Linked DNA regions of Halococcoides cellulosivorans. The protein of the gene in region 2 binds, or shares a complex with, the protein of the main gene of each other region. Links are inferred from orthologs where the notes say so. Each region holds a gene or a part of one and is shown on either strand. Other genes may lie near its edges. The genes, in order: HARCEL1_RS09285, HARCEL1_RS11415, HARCEL1_RS09280, HARCEL1_RS08520 and HARCEL1_RS07615.

Evidence for each region.
Region 1: HARCEL1_RS11415 (region 2) and HARCEL1_RS09285 share a complex: the UniProt entries of both Methanocaldococcus jannaschii proteins name them as parts of the 30S ribosomal subunit. The link is inferred for Halococcoides cellulosivorans from one-to-one orthologs.
Region 3: HARCEL1_RS11415 (region 2) and HARCEL1_RS09280 share a complex: the UniProt entries of both Methanocaldococcus jannaschii proteins name them as parts of the 30S ribosomal subunit. The link is inferred for Halococcoides cellulosivorans from one-to-one orthologs.
Region 4: HARCEL1_RS11415 (region 2) and HARCEL1_RS08520 share a complex: the UniProt entries of both Methanocaldococcus jannaschii proteins name them as parts of the 30S ribosomal subunit. The link is inferred for Halococcoides cellulosivorans from one-to-one orthologs.
Region 5: HARCEL1_RS11415 (region 2) and HARCEL1_RS07615 share a complex: the UniProt entries of both Methanocaldococcus jannaschii proteins name them as parts of the 30S ribosomal subunit. The link is inferred for Halococcoides cellulosivorans from one-to-one orthologs.

What each region holds. Positions count from the first base shown.
Region 1 is NZ_CP028858.1:1,876,780-1,879,986, forward strand. What follows is about bases 1-2,794. They hold HARCEL1_RS09285 (30S ribosomal protein S7), read left to right. Parts: upstream 1-988; coding sequence 989-1,600; downstream 1,601-2,794. Other genes in these bases: rpoA2 (DNA-directed RNA polymerase subunit A''), read left to right, coding at 1-83; HARCEL1_RS09275 (NusA-like transcription termination signal-binding factor), read left to right, coding at 83-508; HARCEL1_RS09280 (30S ribosomal protein S12), read left to right, coding at 558-986; HARCEL1_RS09290 (SPFH domain-containing protein), read left to right, coding at 1,769-2,344; purM (phosphoribosylformylglycinamidine cyclo-ligase), read right to left, coding at 2,383-2,794. Also shown: more of purM, read right to left, coding at 2,795-3,207. UniProt on the Methanocaldococcus jannaschii protein: One of the primary rRNA binding proteins, it binds directly to 16S rRNA where it nucleates assembly of the head domain of the 30S subunit. Is located at the subunit interface close to the decoding center.
Region 2 is NZ_CP028858.1:2,314,611-2,318,017, forward strand. What follows is about bases 53-3,046. They hold HARCEL1_RS11415 (30S ribosomal protein S27ae), read right to left. Parts: upstream 1,620-3,046; coding sequence 1,485-1,619; downstream 53-1,484. Other genes in these bases: HARCEL1_RS11405 (bifunctional N(6)-L-threonylcarbamoyladenine synthase/serine/threonine protein kinase), read right to left, coding at 53-821; HARCEL1_RS11410 (hypothetical protein), read right to left, coding at 843-1,439; HARCEL1_RS11420 (30S ribosomal protein S24e), read right to left, coding at 1,623-1,934; HARCEL1_RS11425 (DUF5658 family protein), read right to left, coding at 2,081-2,428; HARCEL1_RS11430 (DUF1918 domain-containing protein), read left to right, coding at 2,599-2,778. In the rest of the region: more of HARCEL1_RS11405, read right to left, coding at 1-52; more of HARCEL1_RS11435, read left to right, coding at 3,047-3,214; HARCEL1_RS11440 (RNase P subunit p30 family protein), read left to right, coding at 3,211-3,407.
Region 3 is NZ_CP028858.1:1,875,869-1,879,050, forward strand. The notes cover bases 414-3,182. They hold HARCEL1_RS09280 (30S ribosomal protein S12), read left to right. Parts: upstream 414-1,468; coding sequence 1,469-1,897; downstream 1,898-3,182. Other genes in these bases: rpoA2 (DNA-directed RNA polymerase subunit A''), read left to right, coding at 414-994; HARCEL1_RS09275 (NusA-like transcription termination signal-binding factor), read left to right, coding at 994-1,419; HARCEL1_RS09285 (30S ribosomal protein S7), read left to right, coding at 1,900-2,511; HARCEL1_RS09290 (SPFH domain-containing protein), read left to right, coding at 2,680-3,182. In the rest of the region: more of rpoA2, read left to right, coding at 1-413. UniProt on the Methanocaldococcus jannaschii protein: With S4 and S5 plays an important role in translational accuracy. Located at the interface of the 30S and 50S subunits.
Region 4 is NZ_CP028858.1:1,728,305-1,731,400, reverse strand. The notes cover bases 193-2,875. They hold HARCEL1_RS08520 (30S ribosomal protein S19e), read left to right. Parts: upstream 193-1,144; coding sequence 1,145-1,606; downstream 1,607-2,875. Other genes in these bases: HARCEL1_RS08505 (TIGR01548 family HAD-type hydrolase), read right to left, coding at 2,573-2,875; hisB (imidazoleglycerol-phosphate dehydratase HisB), read left to right, coding at 1,976-2,563; HARCEL1_RS08515 (hypothetical protein), read left to right, coding at 1,731-1,916; HARCEL1_RS08525 (lysylphosphatidylglycerol synthase transmembrane domain-containing protein), read left to right, coding at 193-1,084. In the rest of the region: more of HARCEL1_RS08525, read left to right, coding at 56-192; more of HARCEL1_RS08505, read right to left, coding at 2,876-3,096. UniProt on the Methanocaldococcus jannaschii protein: May be involved in maturation of the 30S ribosomal subunit.
Region 5 is NZ_CP028858.1:1,545,864-1,548,963, forward strand. What follows is about bases 182-2,868. They hold HARCEL1_RS07615 (30S ribosomal protein S8e), read left to right. Parts: upstream 182-1,182; coding sequence 1,183-1,554; downstream 1,555-2,868. Other genes in these bases: HARCEL1_RS07605 (UDP-N-acetyl glucosamine 2-epimerase), read left to right, coding at 182-589; HARCEL1_RS07610 (DUF2240 family protein), read right to left, coding at 600-1,055; npdG (NADPH-dependent F420 reductase), read left to right, coding at 1,610-2,275; HARCEL1_RS07625 (CBS domain-containing protein), read right to left, coding at 2,303-2,868. Also shown: more of HARCEL1_RS07605, read left to right, coding at 1-181; more of HARCEL1_RS07625, read right to left, coding at 2,869-3,100.

The DNA.
Region 1 (3,207 bases), 440 kb from region 2 along the record:
GCGTCACCGAGAACGTCATCGTCGGGAAGCCGATCAAACTCGGGACGGGCGACGTGAACCTGCGGATGGGTTCGACCGACTGATGCGACGCCTGGACGACGAGGCCCGCCGCCTGGCGGGTGCGATCGACGAGGCGACCGGCGGGACCGTCCGGGACTGTGTCGTCGAGGCCGATCGCGCGATCGTCCTCATCGCGCCCGAGGACATGGCCCAGGTCATCGGCGAAGGTGGCGGCCGGATTCGCGACCTCGAAGAGCGTGTCGGCCGTGATCTCAAACTCGTCGCGGACGCACCAACGCCCGAGGGCCTGATCGGGAACGCCCTCGAACCCGCCGCGGTCGGTGCGGTGACCATCGAGGACCGTGAGGACGAACGCGTCGCCGTCGCGCAGGTCGACCCCGCGGATCGCGGCGTCGCGATCGGTCGAGACGGTCGGAACGTCGCGGCGGCGGAGACGCTCGCGGCCCGTCACACCGACGTCGATCGCGTCGAGATCGACACCGCGTGAACCGCGAAAGAAGACCCTTAAGTACGTCGACCGGGTAGCGATCGCTACTATGGCGAACGGCAAATACGCCGCGCGCAAACTCAAGCAGGACCGCCAGAAACACCGGTGGTCCGACACGGATTACGCCCGTCGGGAACGCGGACTCGGCGAGAAGTCCGACCCCCTCGAAGGCGCGCCCCAGGGACGGGGCATCGTCCTCGAGAAGGTCGGGATCGAGGCCAAACAGCCCAACTCGGCAATCCGGAAATGCGTGCGCGTCCAGTTGATCAAGAACAGCAAGCAAGTCACCGCGTTCTGTCCCGGTGACGGCGCAATCAGCTTCATCGACGAGCACGACGAGGTCACGATCGCCGGCATCGGCGGCGCGAAGGGTCGTGCGATGGGTGACCTCTCCGGTGTCAACTACAAAGTCGAGAAGGTCAACGGCGTCTCGATGATCGAACTCGTGCGCGGGAACGCCGAGAAACCGGTGCGATAACCATGTCCGCAGAGAGCGAATCCGACGACACCCCCGAGGAAAGCGAAGAATCGACGATCGGCGCGAAACTGTTCGGTGAGTACGCGACCGACGGCATCGAGTTCTCGGACCCGTCGACCGAGCGGTACGTGACGATCACGCCGATCGCCCACACGATGGGGCGTCACACCGGCAAGCAGTTCGACAAAAGCGAGATCTCGATCGTCGAGCGCCTGATCAACCGGCTGATGCAGACCGACGAGAACACCGGGAAGAAACAGCAGACCACGCGGATCGTCCGCGAGGCGTTCGCGATCATCGAGTCCCGGGCCGACGAGAACCCGATCCAGGTCCTCGTCGGGGCCGTCGAGAACGCCGCGCCGCGCGAGGAGACCGTCCGTCTGAAATACGGTGGCATCTCCGTCCCGAAGGCCGTCGACATCTCCCCGCAGCGCCGCGTCGACCAGGCGCTGAAGTTCATCGCGGAAGGCGTCTACAAGGACGCGTTCAAGACGACGACCGACGCCGAAGACGCGCTCGCGCGCCAGTTGATCGGCGCGGCCGACGACGACGTCGACACCTACGCCGTCAACCAGAAAGAAGAGAAAGAGCGCGTCGCCGCCGCCGCGCGATAGTCGGATCTTTCTTCTACGCCGTCCGTTCTCGAAACGGGCACAGAACGCCCTCCAGAGGGGGTCAGTCACACCGTCTCAACTCTGCCATCGCGTCCCAACCCGGCACGGCCCGCGGATCGGTCGGTCGTTTCATCTACTTTTTTGTGATCTGATGGTATAGCAAAAATCATGAATCCACTCTTCCTGGCGGGGATCCCAGACATCGCGTTCTGGGGCAGTCTCGGCGTCGCTGCACTGGTCGCCATCGTCGTCCCTCAGTCGCTCGCCATCATCGAAACCCACGAGAACGGTGCAGTGTTCGTCCTCGGACGCTACAGACGGATCCTCGACCCCGGAGTCCACCTCGTCGTCCCCTTCGTCAGCACCGTCGAGCGAATAGATATGCGGATGCAAACACTCGAATTCGAGGAGATCGAGGCACGGACCCAGGATAGCTGCGAGATCTCCCTCGACGCATCGGTGTATTTCGTGGTCAGCGACCCCGAGGCCGCAGTGACCGAGATTCCAGACACTGACGACAGTGTGGCTGCCATCGCGGAGACGTGCGTGCGGTCGGTCCTGGGTGAGCACACCGGTGAGACGGTGGCCACCGATCCAGTCAGCATTCAGGAGGCCGTGCTCGACGAACTCGACGATGCGATCGTCGACTGGGGCTTCGACGCGGAACACGTCGAGATCGAGAACGTCGACGTCGAGCAACTCGTCGTCGACCGCGTTCCAGTCACGGAATCGGACGACGACTGATCGAACACGATCGAGTGATAGAGGGGCCTCCCGAGGCCTCAGGCGTCGGTGAGTTCGAGTCCGCGAACCTCGACGGCAGGTTCGCCCGCCTCGACCGTCCCGATCACGCGCCCGTCTGTGTCGGCGGCGAGCCCATCGGCCTCGTCGGGCGCGACCGCCGCGACGAAGCCCGTCCCCATGTTGAACGTCCGGTGCATCTCGGCGTCGCTGACCGAGCCAGCGTCCTGAATGACCTCGTAGATCGGCTGAGCCTCGAACGGATCGTCGACCTCGTAGCGATGGTCACCCATCCGGAGGAGGTTCCGCCAGCCACCGCCGGTGACGTGGGCCGCGGCGTGGGTCTCGGCCCCGCGGAGGGGCACGAGCAGGTCGGCGTAGATCCGCGTCGGTTCGAGGAGCACTTCACCAATCGTCCGGTCGGGATCGAACGGGGCGGGGTCGTCGTAGGCGTACCCACCGGGCCCGGTGAGCGCTTCGCGAGCGAGTGTCAGGCCGTTGGAGTGCACGCCACTCGACGGCCAGGCGACGATCCGATCGCCGGGTTCGGCCGCGCCGGGGAAGAGGGTGCCCTCGGGCGCGAGGCCGACACACGCGCCCGCGAGGTCGTACCCCCGAATGACCTCCGGGAGGACCGCCGTCTCGCCGCCGACGAGTGCGACGCCCGCCTGCTCGGCCCCCGTCTGGAGGCCCTGGCCAATCTCGGCGGTGAGCGCGTCGTCGGGATCCTCCAGGGCGAGATAGTCGACGAAGGCGACGGGGTCGATCCCCTGGGCGAGCAAGTCGTTGACGTTCATCGCGATGCAGTCGATGCCGATCGTCGAGTGGTCGTCGACGGCTGCAGCGACGAGCAGTTTCGTGCCGAC
Region 2 (3,407 bases):
ACCTCCGTGAGCATCGCGAAGATCGTCTCTTCGAGACCCCGACAGACGTCCTCGACGGGGTGGTCAGCGACGGCCGCCTGGGCCGCACTCGACAGGCCCGCAAACGAGAAGTCCATCCCCTTCACGACGTAGGGCAACTCAACGTACTCACCGTCGCGAGCGTGGGCCTCGACGGTCGGCCCACCCGGGTGCGACCAGCCCACCTCGCGGGCGAACTTGTCGATGGCGTTGCCCACGCCGGTGTCCATCGTCTCACCGAGGACGCGGTATTTCCCGTTGCGATACCCCAGGACGTGAGCGTTCGCGCCCGAGGCGTTCAGCCCGATCGGATCCGAAAAGCCGGCGCGGTGGCGACCAATTTCGAGGTGGGCGAGCATGTGGTTGACACCCACGAGCGGGACGCCGAGTCGCTGGGCGAGCGCGCGGGCCGCCGTTCCGGTGATCCGCAGACACGGACCGAGACCGGGCCCGCGGGAGAAGGCGACCGCATCCACGGGCGCCTGCGGCCGTGGGCTCGTGGACGCGTCCACGGCGTCGATCGGGGCCGACCGCTCGGCGTCGCCGGGCAGCGACTCCTTTTCCGCCCGTTCGCGCGCGTGATCGAGCGCCCAGTCGACGACCGCGGGGATCGCCTCGCGCATATGTTCGGCGGCCTCGCGAGGGTGGAGCCCGCCGCTCGACGGTTCGTAGGCCCGCGACTCGATCGCGACGTGTTCGTCTGCACTGCCGACGGACGGATCGCGGGTCTCGTAGATCGCCGCACTGGCGGCCCAGGCGGTCCCCTCGATCCCGAGCACGCGGAGCGGGCGATCCTCAGTCACGAGAAATGGTGGGGCGCTCGATCACAAGGCCGTGTCGGTCCCGGCCGATCGGCGCCGCCAGGCCCGGATCGCGGCGACTGCGAGCGCCTGCGGGACGATTGCACCAGCGACCGCGACCGTGGCGACGACCGCGAACAAGACCCCCAGGCGAACGGGAGCGGGCCCGGTCCCGACGGGCGTTGCGACCAGTCGGACGGCCGGGAGTCCGAGCGTCTGCACGGCGACGGCCCCGCCGGCCACCGCGAGACCGACCCAGACGGCGGTTGCGCCGGCGACGACCGCAACCGATCCCGGGCCCCTCGCCACGAAGCCGCGACGACGACACCACTCGCGAGCGATCACGATATCGACGCCCACGAAGACGGCCAGACCGAGGCCGATCGCGATCTCGGTCAGCACGTGTTCGAGCGGGTGGAACGCGACGACGTGAATGGGCACTCCGGTCGGCCCCGCAGACTCGACAAGCAGGGCTCTGATCAAGCCGAGACCGCCGACATACAGCCAGAGCGTCGTCGCGGGCGCGACGATCACCACCGAGAGGGCGACGATCGCGAGCGACCAGGGATCGAGCGCGTCTCGAAGCCGACCGACCACGGCGCGGGTGCTCGACGTGGACACGAGTCGTCCGTTCGACGGGGTCCGCGAAAAGAACGGCGTTCGCGCTTACTGCCACTCGGTGTAGCTACACGCACCACAGTGGAGCCGATCGCCGTGATCAGCGAGGAACGTGTCGCCACAGCGGGGGCACTGCTCGTTGTCGGTCTGGCCCTCGTCGTCGTACAGTTCGTAGTGGGCCATCGATCAGGCCTCCTCTGGTTCGGCCTCGCCGTTGTCGGCGGCGATCTTGTTGCGTTCGAGCATGTGGTCCTGCTCGACGTCACGAGCGTGGGTCGACGACTCGTAGACCTTCGCCACGCCGACGGTCTTGCGCATGCCGAACTTCGTGTCGAGTTTCCGCACGACGACTTCCTCGGCATCCTTGTTCAGTTTCGCCGCGAGCGAGTCACGCACGGAGAGTCGCGACGGCGTCGCCTCGTCGTGGGTCATCTCGAACCGGACGTCAGTCCGGTGCAACATGGGATTGTCGTCTTCCGCTATGATGTCGATGTCCATAGTTCGTTGCCGTATACTCCCGCTGTCTCGCCTAAAAGGATTTCGAAGGAGCCGGTCCAACGGCGTCGAAACGGGCTCATACCCGCGATTTCGCGGATGGCGGGCCACCCCGATAGCGACTCCAGTCCCGGAGTGGAGAAGCGCACTCAGAGCACGTGGAGCGCGATCATCCAGGTGTTGATCACGATCGCCACGCCGCCGACGGCGGTCAGCGTCAGCGGAATCGTCTCGGGCCAGTACCGCTCGTCGAGGCGGCGATAGACTGCCCAGAGGACCCCGACCGCGAGGAGTTTCAACCCGACCATCGCCGGCAGCGCCCCAACGGCGTCCATCACCATCGCGGGCACCGGATTCGACTCGCTCACCCCGACCTGCAGGCCGTACGTCGTCGTGAGGATGTCGCCCGCGACGAACACGACCAGCGCGACCCCCCAGGCCACGGTGCCCGTCGAAACGGTCGTCACTGACGACCCCCCTTCGATGACCTCACCCATGCGTTGATTCAAATTGGTGAGCACGCCGAATAAATCGCTCGGTGGGTGAAATCAGTCCTCGGACGGGCCGAGACGCGACTGACCCGTCGACGCCCCCGCTGGCCGGATTCGAGCGCGCGCCACTCGGGCCGGATCGATCCGTTTTATGGGGCCGGGGTCTACGATCCGGTATGGCATTCGAAGAAGACGACGCGGTCATTCTGCACGACGAGCACAGCGACTTCGACGGCGAAGAAGGCACGATCGAGAACGTGATGGACACGATGTTCGGTGACGCGACCTACATCGTCGCCTTCGAGGACGGCAAAGAACAGGGCGTGCCCGAGGACAACATCGAGGCCGCCGAGTAGCGCGATGGGGGCGATACCGCTCCACTACGTCGATCTGCGGGCGTTCTCCTATGGCACCGAACGCGACGACCGCGTGGAGCGGGCGCTTCGGCGCTTCCTCCCCGAGGAGGCGACGATCGACCGGGTGAATAGCGAGGGCCACATGGGCGATCCGATCGGCGTGTTCTCGGCGCGGATCGAGCACGCCGACGGGATGCGGACGATCCTCGACGCGCTCGGAGACCTGCCTGCCGACGAGCGCGATCGCCTCGCCGCGACCCTCGACGATCGGGTCGACGACAACACCGCCTTTTACACGACGCTGGACAAACAGGCCGCCTGCGAGGGGTCGGTTCGACTGGGTGACGGCATCACCGTGCGCGCGAAGATCGAAGCCTACCCCGCGACCCGCGAGGGCGCGATCGAAAACGCCCGCGAGGTGTTCGGCGACCTGTGAGCTACGCCGCCGTCCTGGCCCACCCCGAGGGGTCGAGTACCGTCGCGCGCTTCGCACTCACCGCCAGCGAGTGCGGCTACGACGGGATCGTCGTCCGGAATCACGGTGGGAGCCTCCCCGAGTACGATCCAGCGGCGATCGCCGCCGAGTACGACATCGACGTAGTGAGCGGCGTCGAGGTCCGCGCGGACGA
Region 3 (3,182 bases), 440 kb from region 2 along the record:
CTCGGCCCAGTCGATCGGTGAACCTGGCACACAGATGACAATGAACACGTTTCATTACGCCGGGGTCGCAGAAATCGACGTCACACAGGGCCTGCCGCGCCTGATCGAGCTGGTCGACGCGCGCAAGGAACCTGACACGCCGATGATGACCGTCCACCTCGACGAAGAGCACGCGACCGATCGCGAGCGCGCTCACGAGGTGGTCTGGAAGATCGAATCGACGCGGATCCTCCAGCTCGGTGACGTCTCGACGAACGTCGCGGACATGATCGTCGGGATCGAACTCAACCCCGACACGCTCGCCGAGCGCTGGCCGACCGTCAGCGTCGAGGAGGCCGCCGAGGACATCGAGTCGACGATCGCAGACACGCTCGGTGTCGACACCCGTCGCAGCGAGAACGTCATCGAGTTCGGGCCCGACGAGCCGTCCTATCGGGAACTGCTCCAGTTGGTCGAGGAACTCCGGGAGATCACCTTCAAGGGAATCAGCGAGGTCTCGCGGGTCGTCATCCGCAAAGAAGAGACCGACCATCCCGAGCGCGAGGAGGAGTTCGTCCTCTACACCGAGGGGTCGGAGCTCAGTGACGTCCTCGAAATCGAGGGCGTCGACGCGTCCCGGTCGACCTGTAACAACATTCACGAGATCCACGAGTGTCTCGGAATCGAGGCCGCCCGCGAGGCGATCATCAACGAGACGATGAACACCCTCGAAGAGCAGGGCCTGGACGACGTGAACGTCCGGCACCTGATGCTCGTCGCGGACATCATGACCAATCGTGGCGAGATCCAGTCGATCGGGCGCCACGGCATCTCGGGCAACAAAGACAGCGTCCTCGCGCGCGCAGCGTTCGAGGTGACGGTCTCACACCTGCTCGACGCCGCGATTCAAGGCGAGATCGACGACCTCGACGGCGTCACCGAGAACGTCATCGTCGGGAAGCCGATCAAACTCGGGACGGGCGACGTGAACCTGCGGATGGGTTCGACCGACTGATGCGACGCCTGGACGACGAGGCCCGCCGCCTGGCGGGTGCGATCGACGAGGCGACCGGCGGGACCGTCCGGGACTGTGTCGTCGAGGCCGATCGCGCGATCGTCCTCATCGCGCCCGAGGACATGGCCCAGGTCATCGGCGAAGGTGGCGGCCGGATTCGCGACCTCGAAGAGCGTGTCGGCCGTGATCTCAAACTCGTCGCGGACGCACCAACGCCCGAGGGCCTGATCGGGAACGCCCTCGAACCCGCCGCGGTCGGTGCGGTGACCATCGAGGACCGTGAGGACGAACGCGTCGCCGTCGCGCAGGTCGACCCCGCGGATCGCGGCGTCGCGATCGGTCGAGACGGTCGGAACGTCGCGGCGGCGGAGACGCTCGCGGCCCGTCACACCGACGTCGATCGCGTCGAGATCGACACCGCGTGAACCGCGAAAGAAGACCCTTAAGTACGTCGACCGGGTAGCGATCGCTACTATGGCGAACGGCAAATACGCCGCGCGCAAACTCAAGCAGGACCGCCAGAAACACCGGTGGTCCGACACGGATTACGCCCGTCGGGAACGCGGACTCGGCGAGAAGTCCGACCCCCTCGAAGGCGCGCCCCAGGGACGGGGCATCGTCCTCGAGAAGGTCGGGATCGAGGCCAAACAGCCCAACTCGGCAATCCGGAAATGCGTGCGCGTCCAGTTGATCAAGAACAGCAAGCAAGTCACCGCGTTCTGTCCCGGTGACGGCGCAATCAGCTTCATCGACGAGCACGACGAGGTCACGATCGCCGGCATCGGCGGCGCGAAGGGTCGTGCGATGGGTGACCTCTCCGGTGTCAACTACAAAGTCGAGAAGGTCAACGGCGTCTCGATGATCGAACTCGTGCGCGGGAACGCCGAGAAACCGGTGCGATAACCATGTCCGCAGAGAGCGAATCCGACGACACCCCCGAGGAAAGCGAAGAATCGACGATCGGCGCGAAACTGTTCGGTGAGTACGCGACCGACGGCATCGAGTTCTCGGACCCGTCGACCGAGCGGTACGTGACGATCACGCCGATCGCCCACACGATGGGGCGTCACACCGGCAAGCAGTTCGACAAAAGCGAGATCTCGATCGTCGAGCGCCTGATCAACCGGCTGATGCAGACCGACGAGAACACCGGGAAGAAACAGCAGACCACGCGGATCGTCCGCGAGGCGTTCGCGATCATCGAGTCCCGGGCCGACGAGAACCCGATCCAGGTCCTCGTCGGGGCCGTCGAGAACGCCGCGCCGCGCGAGGAGACCGTCCGTCTGAAATACGGTGGCATCTCCGTCCCGAAGGCCGTCGACATCTCCCCGCAGCGCCGCGTCGACCAGGCGCTGAAGTTCATCGCGGAAGGCGTCTACAAGGACGCGTTCAAGACGACGACCGACGCCGAAGACGCGCTCGCGCGCCAGTTGATCGGCGCGGCCGACGACGACGTCGACACCTACGCCGTCAACCAGAAAGAAGAGAAAGAGCGCGTCGCCGCCGCCGCGCGATAGTCGGATCTTTCTTCTACGCCGTCCGTTCTCGAAACGGGCACAGAACGCCCTCCAGAGGGGGTCAGTCACACCGTCTCAACTCTGCCATCGCGTCCCAACCCGGCACGGCCCGCGGATCGGTCGGTCGTTTCATCTACTTTTTTGTGATCTGATGGTATAGCAAAAATCATGAATCCACTCTTCCTGGCGGGGATCCCAGACATCGCGTTCTGGGGCAGTCTCGGCGTCGCTGCACTGGTCGCCATCGTCGTCCCTCAGTCGCTCGCCATCATCGAAACCCACGAGAACGGTGCAGTGTTCGTCCTCGGACGCTACAGACGGATCCTCGACCCCGGAGTCCACCTCGTCGTCCCCTTCGTCAGCACCGTCGAGCGAATAGATATGCGGATGCAAACACTCGAATTCGAGGAGATCGAGGCACGGACCCAGGATAGCTGCGAGATCTCCCTCGACGCATCGGTGTATTTCGTGGTCAGCGACCCCGAGGCCGCAGTGACCGAGATTCCAGACACTGACGACAGTGTGGCTGCCATCGCGGAGACGTGCGTGCGGTCGGTCCTGGGTGAGCACACCGGTGAGACGGTGGCCACCGATCCAGTCAGCATTCAGGAGGCCGTGCTCGACGAACTCGACGATGCGATCGTCGACTGGGGCTTCGACGCGGAACACGT
Region 4 (3,096 bases), 590 kb from region 2 along the record:
TCGAGTCACGGTGGCCCACCGGTGCATTCAAGCCCGTCTCGGGCCTTCGACCGTCGTGAGCGATTCCGAGCGCTGGCCCACCCTCGTCGGGTTCGGGGCTGCCGTCCTCGTGCTCGCTGCGCTGCTCGCCCTCGTCGGGGCCGAGGACGTCATCACCGAGTTCCAGAAGGCTCGCCCATCGGTCGTGCTCGCGGTGGTCGTCGCCGCGACGGTGTGGCTGTCGGCGTGGGGCCTGGCGCTGCAGGCCGTCCTCGGCGCGATGGGCGTCCGGATCGGGCCGCTCCGGGCGATCGGCGTGTTCACCGGGGCGATGTTTGCGAACAACGTCACGCCCTTCGGCCAGGCCGGCGGCGAACCGGTCTCGGCCCTCCTCATTTCGAAGGCGACCGACTGCGAGTACGAGACCGGGCTGGCCGCCATCGCGAGCATCGACGTGTTGCACTTCATGCCCTCGATCGGGTTCGCGATCGTCGGGCTGGGCGTGTTCGGGACGCGCGTCGTGGCGGGCGATCAGAACCTCGTCGCGGGGCTCGTCGCGGTGACGGTGCTCTGTCTCGGGTTCGTCCTCGCGGCGGTCGCTGGCTGGCGGTATCGCTACGAGATCGAGCGACAGGCCGAGCGGGTCGTTCCGGGCGTCGTCCGGCGGATCGTCGGGATCGTCCCCCGGGTCACCCCGCCGAGTCGCGCGAACGTCCGCCGGCGGATCGGCCGCTTTTTCGACTCGATCGACCGGGTGGCCTCGGATCCCGCGACGCTCGTGCGCGCCAGCGTCCTCTCTGCGATCGGGTGGTTCGCGCTGTCGATGTCGCTGTGGCTCTCCCTGGTCGCGATCGGGACGACCGTGCCCGTGGTTGCGGTGCTCGTCGTGATCCCGCTGGCGAGTATCCTCGGGATGACGCCGTTCCCCGGCGGGACGGGCCCCGTCGAGAGTGGGACCGTCGGGTTGATTCTCTCCTTGACGGCGGCGAGTCCGGCCGCTGCGACCGCTGCGGTCGTGATCCACCGCGGGATCACCTACTGGGGGACGACACTCGCTGGCTGGACGATCACGACGCTGGTGGGCGTCCGACGCGGCATCGCGTGACCGCCTCGTTCGAACACCCGAACGACGCGCTTAAATGACGGCGTCGGATATTCGACCCCAATGGCGACAGTCTACGACGCACCCGCCGAACCCGTCATCGAGGCGGTCGCGGACCACCTCGCGACGGTCGACGACATCGACGCGCCCGAGTGGATCGAGTTCGCAAAGAGCGGCGTCGGTCGGGAACTCCCGCCCGAACAGGACGACTTCTGGACGCGCCGTGCGGCGAGCATCATCCGCAAGGTCGGCATGGACGGCCCGGTCGGCATCGGATCGCTCTCGACGTACTACGGCGACTCCAAGGGTGGCTCGAACCGATACCAGGTCCGCCCGGCGAGTTCGACCGACGGCAGTCGCAACGTCATTCGGACGATCTGCCAGCAACTCGAAGACGCTGGGCTGGTCGAGACGACCGAATCGAGTGGCCGCCGCATCACCGCCGACGGGCAGGAACTGCTCGACGAGACCGCGACCGAGGTCATCGAGGACCTCGATCGCCCCGAACTCGAACGCTACGCCTAACGCGGTTTTCCCCGTCGCTTTCAGTCGACCGATATCGCTTCGATCGGCCGTCGTCGGCCGATCCGAGTCGGCCAGTCTGGCCGCTTGGTCGACTCTTTTCACTCCTGCTCCGATACCTCCACGTATGGATCCGCCGCCGGCCGACGGGCGAGCGCTCGTCGCCCTCGTCGTCCTCGCAGCGCTCGTGAACGGTCTCGGCGTCTTGGCTGGCCGGCCGGTCGCGGGCGGCGTGGCCGCACTGGCCGTCGGCCTGGTCGGTGCTGGCCTGCTGTACTGGCGATCGCGCGTTCGCCCGACACCCGAGGCCTGAGCAGGACGCCTCCGCGGGCCGACCACAATCTGTTTGTACGCGCCTCGTGTGGCCCCGGTATGACCGACCGCACGGCGGCGATCACACGCGAGACGGCGGAAACGTCGATCGAGGCGACGATCGATCTGGACGGGGCGGGCGATTCGACCGTCGAGACTGGAAACGCCTTTTTCGATCACATGCTCGACGCGTTGGCGACACACGCGCTGTTCGATCTGACGGTCCACGCGGACGGCGATCTGGGCGTCGACGCCCACCACACCGTCGAGGACGTCGCGATCGTCCTCGGTGAGGCCATCGACGACGCGCTGGGTGAGAAACGCGCCATCGAGCGGTTCGCGGACCGACGGGTGCCCTTAGACGAGGCCGTCGCCAGCGTCGTCCTCGACGTCTCGGGTCGGCCCTACGCGTCGTTCGAGGGGTCGTTCTCGGCGGCGACCGTCGGCGGGATGGACAGCCAGTTGATCGCCCACTTCTGTCGGTCGCTCGCGACCAACGCGGGCCTCACGCTGCACGTCACGGTCGATGGCGAGAACGCCCACCACGAGGCCGAGGCGATCTTCAAGGGCCTCGCGCGCGCCCTCGACGACGCGACGCGGATCGACGAGCGTCGCAGCGCGGTCGCCTCGACGAAAGGCGAGTTGTAGGCCGACCGCTCACGGCCGGTCGAGCAGGCCGGGCAGTGCGTTCACGTCGTCCACGACGGCGTCCGCCCCACAGTCCTCGAATTTCTCGCGGCCCGACTGGCCGGTCAGCCCGCCGGTGAGGACGCCGATCCCGTGGTAGGTGCGTGCGTCGGCACGGTCGGCGTTCCGGGCGGTGCGCACGTCGTCGAGAGTGTCGCCCGCGAACGCGACCGACGCGCTGTCGGTGGCCTTGGCGATCGCGATCAACGCCGTGGGGTCGGGCTTGCCCGCCCAGTCGTCCATCGTGTAGACCAGCTCTGCAGGCAGGTCGAGGCCGACCCGATCGAGCGCGATCTGTGCTTCGGCGGCGGGCCGACCGGTGACGACGCCGACCGCGAATCGCGACTGTAGATTATCGATCGTCGCCGGGTCGACCAGCAGTGGTTCGTCTTCGATGAACCCACCCGCGCGGTCGAGATCGGGCTCACGCCCTTCGATCTCGCGATAGCGCTCGGGCCCGAGATACAACTGCTGGAAGACCTCGCGCAGGCGGT
Region 5 (3,100 bases), 770 kb from region 2 along the record:
CCGGCGGGCGAACCTGTTGCCCGAACGGTTCACGGCGATCGTCGAGGCGGTCATCGCACTGGTCGAGGACGGCTACAACGTCAACTTCGTGGAGTTGCACGCGACGAAGACCGCCCTCGAAAACTACGGTTATCGCGATCGGCTCCAGCGACTGGCCGACGAGCGCGAGAACTTCCTGTTTACCGGGCTCTGGAAGAAACACGCCCACGTCTACGAGTTCCTCCGCTCGGGGCAGTGTCTCGCGGAGTTCACCGACTCCGGCAGCATGCAAGAGGAACTCAACGAGATCGACGAGGCGATCTGTCTGACCGCACGGTACAACACCGACCGCCCGGAGACGGTCTTCGAGGCCGAGACCAATCTGCTCGTCCCGCCGATCGGCGGCGAGTACGTCACCGATCTGATCGAGTACGTCCTGGAGACCGACAGCGTGCGCGAGCGGATTCAGACCGGGCCGAAACTCTATGGGAATGCGGTCGGCGAGACCATCGTCGACTTTCTCGACGAGCGTCGCGAGGAGGAGCCGTTCGACTGGGCGCACGAACGCGTCGGCTTCGAGAGCAGCGATCAGGACTTCGCGTATCTCTGAGGCGGGTCGTTCACTCGCCGGTCTCGCCCAGGTCGGCCAGCACGGTCGCCGGCAACTCACCGAGCGCGACGCCCTCCTGTCTGGCGTAGACCACCGCGGCGGCCTCGATCGGGACCGCGAGATCGCCCTGGAGACGATTGATTTCGGCGACGGCGGTCCGTTTCTCGACACCCGCGCTCGTCACGCGTTCGAGGACGCGTTCGAACGTCGAGCGCTGCTGGAGGATCGACTCGTCGGGGACGAACCCCTCGGGCAAGTCGACGGTGGCGGGGTCGATGTCGATCGTGAGGGTGTCGTCGTCCTGGTCGAGCAGGCCCTCCGATCGGGCGACGTCGATGACGCGCTCGGCCTGATCCGGTGAGAACCAGTCGCGATCGAGCGAGAGCGCGACGACGAACTCGCTTTTCGACATCGCGGTCGTCCCGCGATCGCGATAGGGTGCGGCGACGGTACCTTCGAGACTCATCGTGCCCTCCCGACCCGGATGGGGGGCCAGCGGACTCGGAACACGCCAGATCGATCGCGTGCGTCGGGCCTAAACGCACCGGTCGCCATCCGAGGGGTTCAAGTACGGGCTGGGACTTCCTTCGACTATGCAATTCCAGGGCCGTTCAGACCGGAAACGGACCGGCGGTCGTCGCCGCCCCGTTCGCGACAAGCGCAAATCCGACCTTGGCAGCGAACCGACCGAACCGCAGGTCGGCGAGCCGACACTGAAGACCATCGACGCCCACGGCGGGACCCAGAAAGTGCGTGCGATCCGCACGAACGTCGCCAGCGTCGCCGACGGCGACACCGTCGAGGAGGCCGCCATCGAGAACGTCGTCGAGAACGCCGCCAATCCAAACTACGCGCGCCGAAACATCGTCACGAAAGGCGCGATCGTCGACACCGACGTCGGCCAGGCGCGGGTCACCTCCCGGCCCGGACAGGACGGCCAGGTCAACGCCGTCCTCGTCGACTGAGCCACTGTTCGCCGCGACCGTCAGGACCTTTCCCGACAGTCTCGAACCGCGAGCTATGACCATCGCGATCCTCGGTGGCACCGGTGACATCGGAGAGGGACTGACACTCAGATTCGCGCGCGACACCGATCACGACGTGATCGTCGGGTCACGCGACGCGGAGCGGGCGGCCGAGCGTGCCGCGACCTATCGCTCCCAACTCGACAAGCACGGTCGCGCCGCCGATATCGACGGGCGCGCCAACGCGGCGGCCGCGGCGGCAGCCGACATCGTCGTCGCGGCGGTCCCGCCCTATCACCTCCGCGAGACGATCGAGAGCGTCACCGACGGTCTCGACGACGAGACGGTTCTCGTGACGCCCGCAGTCGGGATGAGCCGCGACGACGCGGGCATGCACTACGACCGGCCCGGCGCGGGCAGCGTCACCGAACTCGCCGCGAGCGCCGCGCCGGATCGCGTCGCGGTCGTCGGCGCGGCCCACACGCTTCCGGCGGCCAGACTCGCGGATCTGGACGCCGAGTTGGGGATCGACACCGTTCTCGTCGGGCCCACGGAGCCCAAAGCCCGGGTCGCCGCCCTGTTCGAGGCGGTCGAAGGGCTTCGCCCGGTCGACGCCGGCCCACTCGCCAACGCCGCCGAAATCGAGGCGGTGACACCGCTTCTCATCAACGTCGCACAGAACACGGACGGTCTCGACCAACTGGGCGTTCGCTTCCAGTAGAAGAACTGACCGAAACCACGGCCGACGCTATTCGTCGTCGCGGAACCGCTCGGTCGACTCGATCAGCGGGTGGCGGGCGTAATCGACGATTTCGACGTCGGCGATCCGGTCGACGCCGGCGTCCGCGGCGGCCTCTTCGAGTTCGAGGGCGACGTGCTCGTCGGTCTCGATGACGTACGCCTCCATCTGTTCGATCCCGAGTTCGCGGCCCGCCGTCGAGCGGTGGTGGCCGTCAGCGAGCAACAACTCGCCGTCGTTGTCGACGACGACCAGCGGTTCGGCCAGGCCGCGCTGGAGTTCGTACTGTCGGCCCTGGAGCTCGTCGCCGTACACTTTCGACTGGGTCGGCCGCAACTCGTCGATCGAGACGTCGCGGCGGGCCTGGTCGGTCTCGACGCCGTGGGCCTGTTCGATCGTCGATTTGAGTTCGGCAACGGTGTCGGGCGTGGCGCGCTCGATCTGGCTGCGGATGACGTCCGCGTTCGAGATGATCCCGATGAGATCGCCCGCCTCGTCGACGACGGGTAATCGCTGGATCCCCGAGCGGAGGATGACACGCGCGGCGGCGTCGACTTTCATTTCCGGCGCAGCGACGAGAAGATCCCGGCTCATCACCGTCGCGATCGCACTCTCGTCGTTGGCCAACAGGAGGTCACTCGCACTGACGAACCCCTCGATGTGACCGTCGTCGGTCACCGGAAACCCGCTGTACTCGTCCTGGGCGGCGATTCGTTCGGCCACCGCGGCGACCGTGTCGTCGGGGTGCACCGTGGCGACCGCCCGTGTCATGTACTCCTCGACCGTCGCGGACTCGGGAGCGATCGT